2 regions of the Sphaerisporangium siamense genome follow, and region 1 is predicted to be linked to the other one. Evidence: riboswitches for the same ligand, from Rfam matches in the RefSeq annotation. Region 1 holds a riboswitch; the other holds the start of a gene.
The links. Region 1 has a riboswitch for cobalamin ahead of cobN (cobaltochelatase subunit CobN). Riboswitches for the same ligand answer to the same signal wherever they lie in the genome.
Positions count from the first base shown of each region.

Region 2: linked by a shared signal. The riboswitch ahead of BJ982_RS04455 (ABC transporter substrate-binding protein) and the one ahead of cobN (cobaltochelatase subunit CobN) in region 1 are both predicted to bind cobalamin.

Region 1 covers NZ_JACHND010000001.1:3,618,073-3,621,731, forward strand. The annotation lists gene BJ982_RS16590 (ferredoxin-like domain-containing protein) at 1-1,206, opposite strand, end outside; cobalamin riboswitch at 1,325-1,450, shown strand; gene cobN (cobaltochelatase subunit CobN) at 1,508-3,659, shown strand, end outside.
Region 2 covers NZ_JACHND010000001.1:960,390-964,048, reverse strand. The annotation lists gene BJ982_RS04465 (ABC transporter ATP-binding protein) at 1-327, opposite strand, end outside; gene BJ982_RS04460 (FecCD family ABC transporter permease) at 324-1,439, opposite strand; gene BJ982_RS04455 (ABC transporter substrate-binding protein) at 1,436-2,425, opposite strand; cobalamin riboswitch at 2,622-2,809, opposite strand; gene BJ982_RS04450 (hypothetical protein) at 2,906-3,391, opposite strand; gene BJ982_RS04445 (hypothetical protein) at 3,536-3,659, shown strand, end outside.

The DNA of each region.
Region 1 (3,659 bases):
TTGGGCGGCGTCGGACTGGACGTCGGAGAGGGACTTCTCGCATCCTGGCCGCCCGGCGCAGGATGACACCCCGCTCCATGGGGAACGCGGATCGGTGACCAGCCCGGCCTCCTCCGACCGCGATCGACACTGCTCCGCGTCCTCCGGGGCCAGTCCGGGCACGATCACGCCGCGCCACGGCGTCAGCCGCACCTCGCCCGACCCCACGCGCGCCGCCGCCGCCAGCACGGCCGTCTGCGCGGCCGTCAGCCGTCCGAGTGGCGGCATGACGACGAGCGCCACCCGCCCGTCGGCCTGCGGCATCAGCCCGAGTAGCGGGGCACCCGGCTCCCGGGGGAGTACGGCCTCACCTGCCGCAGCGCGACCCGGTGCCGAAGATCGAGGGGGCGCGGGGAGGCGCGTGGTGATCGCTTCGGGGCCGTCGGTCAGTTCCGCGACGCGCCAGGCGGCGGAACCCCGCGCCGCGCGCTCGGCGAGGAACGCCTCCGCGGCGTCGATCATGAGGTTCACGGCCTCGTGCGGCCCCGCCCGCAGACCGGTGTCCCGCCCGGCCAGCAGAACCACGCCCTGGACGGATACGGCCGGCTTACTAGCGGACGCGGCCGGCTCGTGAGCGGACGTGGCGGGCTCGTGCATGGATGTGGCCGGCTCGTAAGCGGGTGCGGGCGGCCGGTGAGGGGAGCGGAGCGGAGACTCAGCGGATGCGGGGACCGACAGGGGGATGTACGCGATGTCGGCGGGGAGGTGGGCGACGTCGCCGCGGCCGTCGTCCAGGGTGAACAGGAAGCGGCCGGGGAGTTCGGCGAGGGCCGGGCGGGAGACCAGCATGGCGTCCAACTCACGGACCAGCGGGGCGATTTCCAGGAGCCCGCGGCCGTCCAGCCCCGCCAAGGGGGAGGCCAGGATGTTCCGCACCCGTTCGTGCGTGGCCGAAGGGAGGAGGCCGGCGGCGGCCATCCGCTCGGCGAATCGTGCCGCGGCCGGGCCGGTGAGCCCGCGTACCTGCACGTTCGCCCGCGAGGTCAGCTCGACGACCCCCGAGCCGAGGTCCGCCGCCGCCGCGCCGAGTTCGCGCAGCCGCCTGGCCGTGAGCAGCCCTCCCGGGACGCGGACCCGGGCCACGGCGCCGTCCGCCGCGGGATGCGTCTGCAGGGCACCGGGACAGGCGTCCCGCCGCGCCCGCTCGGGAAAGTCCACGACCTCCACGCCGAGGATCGTAACCCCAGACCCGAGCGCCGTGGAGCGGAGCATCCCGCCTAGAGGGCGCGGCCGATTTCGCCATGGGCGGTGGTGGCGTGGTCTGATAGGGGCGACGGCGTTATGGAGGAAGCCGGTGTGAGTCCGGCGCGGTCCCGCCACTGTTACCGGGGAGTCAACCCCACCTGAAGGCCACGGCCCGGCGACGGGCGGGAAGGCCGGGGTGAAGCGCCGATCCGGGAGCCAGGAGACTCCGAGCCGTGTATGGACCCGCTACCCGGGGCGCGGACCCCGAGTGAGGAAACGTGCCGTGCGCGAACTCCCTGTTCTGCTGCTGTCCACCTCCGACACCGACCTGCTCAGCGCGCGCGCGAGCGGTCTGCCGTACCGGCTCGGCAACCCCGCCCGGCTGGCCCCCGCCGACCTTCCTCCTCTGCTGGAGGGCGCCGGGCTCGTGGTCGTCCGCCTGCTGGGCGGCCGGCGCGTCTGGGAGGAAGGGCTGGACGCCGTGCTGGCCGGGCCCCGCCCGGTCGTGGTGCTCGGCGGTGAGCAGGCTCCCGACGCCGAGCTGATGGAGCTGTCCACGGTGCCGGGCGGCGTGTGCGCGGAGGCGCACGCCTACCTGGCCCACGGCGGCCCGGCGAACCTGGCCGAGCTGCACCGCTTCCTGTCCGACACCGTCCTGCTGACCGGCCACGGCTTCGCCCCGCCCACCCCCACCCCGAGCTGGGGCGTCCTGGACCGCCCGCGACCGTCGGGGGCGCAGGGTGTACGACCCGCGGGGGCGAACCAGACGCTGGGCGCCCATGCTCAGGATGCGTCGTCTGAGGAAGGGCAGGGGGCATGGTCTGCGGAGGGGCAGGGGACGCGGCCTGTGGAGGCGCACGAGGAGCGGCCGCTGGTGGGGGTGCTTTATTACCGGGCGCATCATGTGGCGGGGAACACGCGGTTCGTTGAGGTTTTGTGTGACGCCGTTGAGGAGGGTGGGGGGCGGGCGTTGGCGGTGTACTGTGCGTCGCTGCGGGCACCGGAGCCGGGGCTGCTGGAGGTGCTGGCTCAGGTGGACGCGCTGGTGGTCACCGTGCTCGCGGCGGGAGGTACGCGGCCCGCGACCGCGTCGGCGGGGGGTGACGACGAGGCGTGGGACGTGGGGGCGCTGGCGAGGCTGGACGTGCCCGTCCTGCAGGGGCTGTGCCTCACGGGGGACCGCGCGACGTGGCTGGAGAGCGACGACGGCCTGTCGCCGCTGGACGCCGCCTCGCAGGTGGCCATCCCGGAGTTCGACGGGCGGATCATCACCGTCCCCTTCTCGTTCAAGGAGATCGACGCCGACGGCCTGCCCGTCTACGTGGCCGACCCCGAGCGCGCCGCCCGGGTCGCGGGCATCGCGGTCCGGCACGCCGCGCTCCGGCACGTGCCCCCGCCCGCGAGGCGGGTCGCCGTGATGCTGTCGGCGTACCCGACCAAGCACGCCCGCATCGGCAACGCGGTCGGTCTCGACACGCCCGCCAGCGTCGTACGGCTGCTGGCCGCGATGCGGGACCAGGGGTACGACATCGGGGCCGCGGGCGAGATCCCCGGCGTGGCGGAGGAGGACGGCGACGCGCTGATCCACGCGCTCATCGCCGCGGGCGGCCAGGACCAGGACTGGCTGACCGAGGAGCAGCTCGCCGGCAACCCCGTGCGCGTCTCGGCCGCCCGCTACGGCGCCTGGTACGCCACCCTGCCCGAGGATCTGCGCACCCGCATGGAGCGGCACTGGGGCCCGCCGCCGGGCGAGCTGTTCGTCGACCGTTCCCGCGACCCCGGGGGCGAGATCGTTCTGGCGGCGCTGCGCGCCGGCAACGTCGTGGTGATGGTGCAGCCGCCGCGCGGGTTCGGCGAGAACCCCATCGCGATCTACCACGACCCCGACCTGCCGCCGAGCCACCATTTCCTGGCCGCCTACCGCTGGCTGCGCGACGGCTTCGGCGCGCACGCCGTCGTCCACGTCGGCAAGCACGGCAACCTGGAGTGGCTCCCGGGCAAGTCGGCCGGCATGTCGGCCTCCTGCGGCACCGACGCCGCGCTCGGCGACCTGCCGCTCATCTACCCGTTCCTGGTCAACGACCCCGGCGAGGGCACGCAGGCCAAGCGCCGCGCCCACGCCGTCCTGGTGGACCATCTCGTGCCGCCGATGGCCCGCGCCGACGGCTACGGCGACATGGCGCGCCTGGAGCAGCTCCTGGACGAGCACGCCTCGATCGCCGCGATGGACCCGGCCAAGCTGCCGGCGATCCGCGCCCAGATCTGGACGCTGATCCAGGCCGCGCGCCTGGACCACGACCTCGGGGTGGCGGACCGGCCGCACGACGCCGAGTTCGACGACTTCCTGCTGCACGTGGACGGGTGGCTGTGCGAGGTCAAGGACGTGCAGATCCGCGACGGGCTGCACGTGCTCGGCCAGGCCCCGGAGGGACGCG
Region 2 (3,659 bases), 2.7 Mb from region 1:
GCGCTTGTGCGGGGTGCGGCCCATGGCCACCATGTCGTACACCGTCAGCGCGAAGTCGCCCGCGGTCTCCTGGAGCACGGCGGCGAGCCGGCGCGCGAGGCGTTTGCCCGGCATCCGCCACACGTCGTCCCCGTCCAGCAGTACGTGTCCGGACGTGGGGCGCAGCGCCCGGTAGAACGTGCGCAACAAGGTGGACTTGCCGGCGCCGTTCGGCCCGACGAGCCCCACGACCTCGCCCGCCGCCACATCAAGGGACACCGCACGCACCAGAGCCTTGCCGCTGACGACGACGGACACCTGGTGCGCCCTCAGGGCGCCGGGCGTCATCGGGCCCTCCGCATGAGCCAGAGGAAGAACGGGCCGCCGACCAGGGCGGTCAGGATGCCGACCGGGATCTCCTCGGGACGGATGAGCGTGCGCGCGGCCAGGTCGGCGACGATCAGGAACGCCGCGCCGAGCAGCGCGACCACGGGCAGCGCACGCCGGTGGTCGGCACCGAGGAGCAGCCGTGCCACGTGCGGCATGATGAGGCCGACGAACCCGATGGAGCCGCTCACCGCGACGATCGCGCCGATCATCATCGCGACCAGCACGAACAGCGCGGCCCGGAACCGGTGCACGTCCAGCCCGAGGGACGCGGCGGCCTCCTCGCCCGCCAGCAGCAGGTTGAGCGGGCGCGTGAGGCCGAGCAGCACCACCGTCCCGGCCACGACCACCGCGGCCGGGATCCATACCACTGCCCATGTGGTGCCGGCCAGCCCGCCGAGCATCCAGCGCAGCGCCGACTGCGTCTTGTGCGGGTCGTTGGACGTCACGACGAGGAAACTGGCGACCGCCGAGAGCACCTCGGCCGTCGCCACGCCCGCCAGCACCAGCCGTACCGTCGTCATCCGGCCGCCGGACCTGGCCAGGAAGTACACCGCGACCAGCGCGGCCAGGGCGCCGAAGAACGCCGCCACGGGCAGGGAGAAGATCCCGAACAGCGACACGTTGAACACCACGACGGCCACCGCGCCGACGCTCGCGCCCGAGGACACCCCCAGCAGCATCGGATCCGCCAGCGGGTTGCGCACCAGCGCCTGCAGCGCCATGCCGCACACCGACAGGCCGGCTCCGATCACGGCGCACAGCAGCACCCGGGGGAGCCGTACGTCCATGACGATCGTCTCGCGCACCGGTGTCCAGGTCGGCGTGGCAAGGGAGGCGTGGACCCGGTGCAGCAGGATCCCCCAGACCTGTCCGGCCGGAACGCTGATCGAGCCGGCGGAGATGCCGACCGTGGCCGCCACCAGGGCCAGCCCGCCGAGCAGGACGAGCACGAGCGTGAACGGGAGACGGCTGCGGCCACGCCTCGCGTCGCCCGGCGGCCGGGACGGCGTGGCGGCGCCGGTCGCCTCCGCCGTGCCGGTCGTCTCGGTCGTGCGGGTCGTCTCCGTCACCGGAAGCGGTCGGGGTGGATCTGGCGAGCCAGCGACTCCACCCCGGCGGGCACGCGGACGCCGAGCACCGTGGAGGACAGTGGGAGCACCGCGAAGCGCTTGTTCTTGATCGCCGGTACGTCCTTGAGCGCGGGGTTGGACAGCAGGAACCGCTTCTTGTCCTCCACCGGCTGGTCGCCGTAGTCGTAGATCACGATGACCTCGGGCGCGCGCTCGGCCACCTGCTCGAATGAGACGTCGCCGAACGTCTTGGGCAGGTCGGCGAACAGGTTGGCTCCACCCGCCCGTTTGATCATCTCGTTCCCGACGCCGGCGCCGCCCGCCGTGAAGGCGGTCTTGTCCCCGCTGTCGTAGACGAACAGCTTGACCGGCGGCGCTCCGGCGACCTTCTTCCCGACGGCGTCCAGCGTGGTGTGCAGCCGACGCACCTCCCGCTCGGCGCGGTCCGGCACCCCGAAGATCTTGGCGACGTTACGGATCTCCTGATCCGTCATGTCCAAGGTCACCGGCGTCGACGCGCATTCCTCGATGTTCAGGTACGTATCGATCCCGGCGCCGGCGAGCGCGGTCCGGCCGCGCCCCTCCTTCTCGTCGAAAGTGGTGGCGAAGCCGCCGTAGACGAAGTCCGGCTCGGCCGCCAGCAGAGCCTCGTACGAGGGGTACTCCTTGGACAGCACCTTGATCCCGTCGTAGGCCGCCCGGTATTCCGGGAGGATCCGATCGTCCAGGTACCCTGTGCCGATCATGGACTTCTCCAGGCCGAGCGCCAGCATGACCTCGGTCGCGTGCTGGTTCAGCGACACCGCCCGCCGCGGCGGCCGCTCGTAGGTGGTGGTCACGCCGCAGTTGGCCATCGTCACCGGGAAACCGGGCGCGGTGGCGTTTTCAGGGGTGGCTCTGTCGACGATTGTGGCGCCGCCACAGCCGGTCACCAGTACGGCCGAAGCGAACGCGAGCAGCAAAGTCAGCGGACGTTTGCCCGTCATGCCGGATCCTCTCCCGAGGGGAACGGTCGTCAGCACGGAGCGGTGCCGCCGGACCACTCCACGAGTGGCCACGGACCGGCGAGAAGTGCCATGCGCGCGCGGGCTCGCGAAGTACGGTCACCTCGCGGCAGCGAGGAGAACGATCGCCTGGACATATCGATCACGCCTTCCTCTCAGGGGAGATCCGCCCCAGCTTCATCGAGGAGGCGACCGCGTGAGTCTCCTGGCTCTCGGGTCGAAGCTCGCCCCGGCCTTCCCGCCCTTACGGGGCAGTGGCCTCGTCGGAGTCCGCTCGCCGATCACAGTGGCGGGACCGCGCCGGATTCACACCGGCTTCCTCGTTCCGCCGTCGCCTTTCGCCGCCCATGGTCGCATACGGAGCGCAGCCCGCAAAGGTGACATCTGGGCTGCTCCTTTCCGGCTCCGGCGGAGATGCGAGCACCTGAACGGGTCGATACCCGTCCTACCCGTCCTACTCGTCTACCGCTGGCCGGCGACGGCCGCCACCTCTGCGAGGCCGTCCAGTGCCCGGCCCACGCGCGGGTGCGCGCCGAGGGCGTCGCCCACGACGGCGTCGGTGGCCTTGAGGAACGCCAGGTGCCGGATCGCGTGCGCGGCGACGTTGGCGACGTCGAGGTGCTCGGGCGTGGGAGCGGCCGGGGTCGCGCCGGCGCTCAGGCACAGGACGGGCAGCTCGATCGCGGGCAGCTCCGGCGTCGGGTCGGGGCAGACGGCGTAGGTCAGCACGACCTGGCCCACCGGCCGGTAACGCCAGCTCGTGGAGTGCACGACGGTGTACGGGACGTCGGCGGGCACGCGCGCGAGGCGCCGGGCGGCCTCGTCGGGGCTCTCCCCAGGGACGGGCGCCGTGGTCGACCGGCGATAGGCCCAGGTCCCCGAGGCGTTGACGCGCAGTGCCAGCACCTCGACCGAGACCGGTGGGAGGACGGCGCTGTCATCGATCATGCGTTCCCGTCCCATTCCCCCGAGTGAGCCTTCCGATCTGTAGTTGCGAGCTCTATGCAACAGCAGCTTATATGCATCACTGCACTTGCGTTGTGCACGGCCCGTGTGCATGGCTTTAGTGGGTCATGCAGGGAGGCGGGCAGGATGCGCGATCTGCCGGGAGTGCTGGCGCTGATGGGTTCGGGGGAGACGAGCCCCACGATGGTGGAGGTGCACCGCTCGCTCGCCCGCCGGCTCGGCCCCCGTCCCCGGGCGACGCTGCTCGACA